2 regions of the Waltera sp. genome follow, and region 1 is predicted to be linked to the other one. Evidence: predicted binding sites of a transcription regulator. Region 1 holds the regulator's gene; the other holds the start of a gene.

Region 1 (3,193 bases):
CAGGATCCTGTGGGCGGTACGGTTGATAAAGTAACGGTCATGGGAGACATACAATATCGTTCCTTCGTAACCGTTCAGGGCATCCTCCAGAATCTCCTTGGACATGATATCTAAGTGGTTCGTCGGCTCATCCAGGATGAGGAAGTTTGCGTTGGAGAGTACCAGCTTGGCGAGAGATACACGACCGCGCTCGCCGCCACTCAGATCACTGATACGCTTGAAAACATCCTCCCCGGTGAAGAGGAAAGCCGCCAGCACATTGCGGATCTGGGTATTGTTCAGGTAGGGATAATCGTCGGAGATCTCTTCGAACAATGTCTTGTCACTGTGCAGGACATGATGCTCCTGATCGTAATAGCCGATCTCCACATTGGAACCTAATCGGAAGGTGCCCTGATCGGCAGGAACGAGACCATTTAAGATCTTAAGCAGAGTGGTCTTGCCGCTGCCATTATCACCGATGATCGCCACGTGTTCGCCGCGCTTGATCTCGAAATTAACATCGGTAAAAAGCTTATGGGAATCAAAGCTTTTGGACAGATGCTCCACAGTCAGCACATCATTGCCACTTAAGATCCGGGGCGTCAGTGTCAGCTTCATATCCGTGCGGACCTCGGAGGGTTTTTCGATGACCTCGATCTTGTCCAGCATTTTCTCACGGCTTTCCGCCCGTTTGATGGACTTTTCCCGGTTGAAGGATTTTAATTTTTCGATGACCTCTTCCTGATGTTTGATCTCACGCTGCTGGTTCATATAGGCATTCCAGGCAGCAACGCGCAGCTGTTCCTTTTTTACGGCATAATCGGAGTAATTGCCCATAAAGGTTGTAGCCTTGGACTGGTCGATCTCGATGACTTTCCCGGCGATCCGGTCCAGAAAATACCGGTCGTGGGAGACGATGAGAACGGCTCCCTTGTAATTCAACAGATAAGTCTCCAGCCAGGCGATGGAATTCATATCTAAGTGGTTCGTCGGCTCGTCCAGGATGATGAGATCAGGGTTCTGTAACAGAAGCCGTCCTAACGCCACACGGGTCTTCTGACCGCCGGAGAGTGTGGCAACCGGCTTGGAGAATTCATCTTCGGTAAATCCCAGTCCCTTTAACACACCGACCAGCTCACTGCGGTAGAGATAGCCGCCGCCGGTCTCGAAAGCATGGGTGAGAGAGGTGTACTGCTTCATCAGGTCTTCCAGCGCATCTCCTTCGGCATGCTTCATATTGTTTTCGCATTCCCGGATCTTTTCCTCCAGGCGCAGCAGATCCGCCTTGACAGATAACAGTTCCTCGTAAATGGTGTGAGAGGTGTCCACAGTGCTGTTCTGTGCAAGGTATCCCAGGGTCTTGTCCCTCGCCAGAACCACCTGCCCGTCATCGGGAGTCATTTCCCCTACGATGATGCGGAGCAGTGTCGTTTTCCCGGCACCGTTGATGCCCACGATGGCAGCTTTTTCATGATCCTCTATATGAAAAGAGACATTTTTCAATACCTGATTTTCTACAAATGCTTTTGAAATATTCTGACAAGATAATATCATGGTAGTAAGTATCCTTTATTTCCAGCCCACGGAGACCGGGCTTTTTAAATTTCATTGTAACGAAAAGAAGAAAACCTGTCAATTCATTGACAAGTTTTTAACATATGGTGTATACTAAAAAAAACGGAGGTGAAAGTATTGGAAGTAAAAGAAATTTCACAGGCTGTGATTGGCAGACTGCCCAGATACTTTCGATATTTGGGGGAATTGAAGGATGAAGGTGTGGAACGCATCTCTTCGCAGGAACTTTCCGGACTGATGAAGGTGACCGCATCCCAGATACGTCAGGATTTTAATAATTTCGGCGGTTTCGGCCAGCAGGGCTATGGATATAATGTAGAATCTCTGTATCGTGAGATCGGTAAGATCTTAGGACTGGATAAGCAGCATAATTTCGTCATCATTGGAGCCGGCAATCTGGGAAGAGCGCTGGGCAATTATATGAACTTCGAGCGTCGTGGATTTATCTTCAAGGGAATGTTCGATGCGAACCCGGAACTAGTGGGTAAGGATGTCCGCGGTGTGAAGGTCATGCCCATGGATCAGCTGGAATCCTTTATCCGGGAGAAGGACATCGATATCGCTGTACTGACGATTCCCAAGACCAGTGCTGTGGAAGTGGCAGATAAGCTGGTGGCTAACGGGATCCGTGCTATCTGGAATTTCGCTCATGTGGATCTGAATGTTCCCGAGGGAATTCAGGTGGAGAACGTGCATCTGTCCGACAGCTTAATGAAGCTATCCTATAATATTAACCGTTACAGTTCAGACATGAAATAAGCAAGCGTATGATTGCTTATTTCATAGGCGGAGTGTCTGAAAATGAATAAAAGGAAAAGTCGCAAGGCGATGACGGATGCGAAGCAGCCGCTTTTATGAATTTCAGCGCACCGAGAAATAATACAACATGAAGTAAGGCATCAAAGGAGTGATATTATGGGCAACGGTAACGCAGAAGAAAATGCACAGGACCGACAGGCTGCTTTCAAAAATGCATTGACGGGAAAGCATCTGCCCGTACTCACCCTGGATAATAAATGGTATCGGTTGTTGAATAAGACCGGTTCCGTTCCGCTAAAAGAAACGGAAGATGCCCTGAATCAGCTGTTGAAACGACAAGGTAAGCTCAATACCGAGTCGAAGGATATCCGGAATCTGAAAAAGAAGCTGATGAAAGAAATCGTTCCTATGGTGGATGAGGCGGAACAGCAGGGCGAAAACAGTAAGCTGAACAAACAGATCGAGGATCATAAGCGCCTGATCGAGGAATGCAATGAGAAGCTGGAAGCATACGAAGATGAGTTAAAAGATATCCCCAGAGAGATCGAAAGAATAAATCTTCAGCTTATGATGTTTACTATGGACTGCTGCTATGATATTATGAAGGATAATGACAAACAGATCAAAGAGACTGCGGAGTGGGTGGGTGCGATCCGTATCGAACTGAAAAAACGTCTGATCGAAAAACAGCAGATGGAACAGCAGAATCAGGAGATCTACAACTACATGCATGATATTTTTGGTGCAGAAGTGGTCAATCTGTTTGACATGAAATATAATCCGGAGCAAAAATAGTATGAGATATCTGGTAACTGCACAGGAAATGAAGCAATACGATAAAAATACCATAGAGTACCTCGGCATCCCGGGGCCGGTT
Region 2 (3,193 bases), on a different contig from region 1:
TTATTCTTTTTCCAGTTCCACCATTTCCTGATCCACACTTTCATCAGGCACTTTCTTCTCAGCTTCGTTCTTGAACTTGTCCACGGCTCTGGCAGCTACGGGGATGGCGATGTTGGTGCCGGCTCCGGCGATACAGCCTCCGGGGCAGGCCATGCCCTCGATCAGGCAACCGTTCATCTTGCCGGCCTTGGCAAGGAGCAAGGCTTTCTTACATTCTGCCAGGCTCTCCGCATGCTGGATATTGACCGGTGTACCGGGATAGTATTTCTCGATGCAGTCCTTGATGGCATTGGCAACGCCGCCTGCCACACCATAACCTCTTCCGGCGGAGGTGGCATCCTTCATCTCGTCCATGGCCTTGATCTCGTCCAGCAGAATTCCCTTGGCCTCGAACATACCGGTAAGTTCTTCAAAAGTGATGACAAAGTCCACATCGGATCGAACGGTACGTCTGCTGGCTTCCAGCTTCTTGGAAGCACAGGGTCCGATGAATACCACGGAAGCATCCGGATGCTCCTGTTTGATCAGACGGGCGGTGGCTACCATAGGAGTCAGCTCGTTGCTGATCTTGTCAATGGTCTCCGGGAACAGATTCTTCGCCATCACGGACCAGGAAGGACAGCAGGAAGTCAGCGCAAACTGTTGCTTACCTGTGGCTACTTCCTTTACATAATGCTCTGCTTCCGCCATACATCCCATATCCGCACCCAGAGCAGTTTCATATACATCCGCAAATCCCAGTTCCTTCAGTGCTGTCTTGAACATCTCCGGCGTTACCTTGGGACCAAACTGTCCAGCAAAAGCAGGTGCCACCTGTGCAATGATCGTGCGGCCGGACTGCATGGCACGGATCAGCTGGAAGATCTGGGACTTGTCAGCAATGGCACCAAAGGGGCAGCTTACCATACACTGACCACAGGATACACATTTCTCATTGTCGATTACAGCTCTTCCCACATGGTCAGATGTAATGGCTCCAATACCGCAGGCAGCCTTACAGGGACGCTCTTTATGACAAATTGCATCATAAGGGCAGATTTCACGACATTTTCCGCACTTAATGCATTTCTCCTGATCAATAACAGACTTGCCGTTTTTCATAGAGATCGCGCCCTTGGGACAGACACTCTGACAGGGATGCGCCAGACATCCCATACAGGAGCTGGTCACCTCGTAACGGTTCTCCGGGCAGGCATTGCATGCCGAAGGAATGACCTGCATCAGAGGGGGTTCATAATATTTTTCATCAATATTGCTCTCTTCAAGTCCCTGTGTCAGATGTCCGGGATGCTCGCGGTTCTCCGGGCGTAAGCTCATACCCATGGCCAGACGGATGCGCTCACGGATGATCGCTCTGTCACGATAGACGCTCTCCCAAAACTCCGACTCTTCATAGTCTACGATCTTATAAGGCAGCGCCTCCATATCATCCTTCAGATTCTTGGAATTGTAAGCCAGATTGGCCACTTCCTTAAACACCCTTCTTCTCCGCTGTCTTACCGGAGTATCGATCCCTCTCATGCTGCTCATATCACATTACCGCCTTTTGATATTTTTTTAACACACTAACCATATTAAACCATATCATATCCATAAATGCAAGAAAAATATCAATAAAAATGGGATCTCACACCGTTTTTACGTGAAAGATCCCATCCTTAGAATTTTCTGTTATTCTTATCTTTTATTACTTCATAACGACTCTCTTGAAGTTCTTCTTACCTCTGCGGACTACCAGGCCCTCTCCATCAAACTGCTCGGGAGCGTAAGTAGTCTTTACATCGGTAACTTTCTCATCCGCTACGACAACACCGCCCTGTTCTACAGCACGTCTTGCTTCACTGCGGGATGCAGACAAACCGGATTTTACCAGAACACCGAGAATATCGATCTTACCATCCACAAAATCAGCCTCTGTCAGCTCGCTGGTAGGCATCTCTGCAGCATTGCCACCGGTAAACAGTGCTCTTGCACTCTCCTGTGCCTTCTTAGCCTCTTCCTCGCCATGTACCAGATTGGTCAGTTCGTATGCCAGAATCTCCTTCGCCTGATTCAGCTGGCTGCCTTCCCATTTGTCCATCTCATCGATCTGCTCTAAGGGCAGGAAGGTCAGCATTCGCAGGCACTTCAGAACATCGGCATCTGCTACGTTTCTCCAGTACTGGTAGAACTCGAAGGGAGTGGTCTTGTTGGGATCCAGCCATACGGCACCCTTCTGGGTCTTACCCATCTTCTTGCCCTCGGAATTCAACAGCAGGGTAATGGTCATGGCGTAAGCATCCTTGCCCAGCTTTCTGCGGATCAGTTCCGTACCACCCAGCATGTTGCTCCACTGGTCGTCACCGCCGAACTGCATGTTACAGCCGTATTTCTGATATAAGGTCAGGAAGTCAAAGCTCTGCATGATCATGTAGTTGAATTCAAGAAAGCTTAAGCCCTTCTCCATTCTCTGCTTGTAGCACTCTGCGGTCAGCATACGGTTGACACTGAAATGTGCTCCCACGTCTCTCAACAGTTCCACGTAATTCAGGTTCAACAGCCAGTCCGCATTGTTGACCATCAGTGCCTTGCCGTCACTGAAATCAATAAAACGGCTCATCTGCTTCTTGAAGCAGTCTACGTTATGCTGAATGGTCTCCTTGGTCATCATGGTACGCATATCGCTTCTGCCGGAGGGATCACCGATCATCGCAGTTCCTCCACCGATCAGAGCGATGGGCTTGTTGCCTGCCATCTGCATTCTCTTCATCAGGCACAGGGCCATGAAATGCCCCACGTGAAGACTGTCTGCAGTAGGATCAAAACCGATATAGAAGGTAGCCTTTCCGTTATTGATCAGTTCCTTGATCTCCTCTTCATCTGTCAGCTGTGCCAGCAGTCCTCTTGCTTTTAATTCGTCAAATACTGTCATTTTCTCTTCTCCTTTTTGGGTTCTTTTTACTCTGTATACCTTTTTTACATTTTGGGGGAATCGGCTCCAAAGGCACTAAAAAAGCCCGCCCCTTTTTCAAAAGGACGAGCTTAATCACTCGTGTTACCACCTAATGTTCCAGCCAGACTCACATCTGACAGCTCAGTAAGTATCTATCAATACTTCGGCCGATATCGGTGCCTGCCGTCCTGATCTACTCGTTCGGGATCCTCTCATAAAATCTACTGATCCTTCTCTTTCCACCGGCTGCTCCGGGATGTA

The links. Region 1 encodes Rex, which represses fermentation and respiration genes when NADH is low (regulators of the CRP and FNR family bind a similar motif). Its sites were predicted from a motif close to ATTGTTAANTANTTAACAAT; they were not measured.
Region 2: a site for Rex is predicted at 1,546-1,565, ahead of ACLTOH_RS11025 (4Fe-4S dicluster domain-containing protein). Genes of this name have one in related genera too.

What each region holds. Positions count from the first base shown of each region.
Region 1 is NZ_JBKVQF010000002.1:31,153-34,345, reverse strand. It holds gene ACLTOH_RS01215 (ABC-F family ATP-binding cassette domain-containing protein) at 1-1,536, opposite strand, end outside; gene ACLTOH_RS01210 (redox-sensing transcriptional repressor Rex) at 1,675-2,316, shown strand; gene ACLTOH_RS01205 (hypothetical protein) at 2,473-3,111, shown strand; gene ACLTOH_RS01200 (NAD(P)H-hydrate dehydratase) at 3,113-3,193, shown strand, end outside.
Region 2 is NZ_JBKVQF010000019.1:20,818-24,010, reverse strand. It holds gene ACLTOH_RS11025 (4Fe-4S dicluster domain-containing protein) at 1-1,521, opposite strand; gene tyrS (tyrosine--tRNA ligase) at 1,688-2,911, opposite strand; T-box leader at 3,009-3,193, opposite strand, start outside.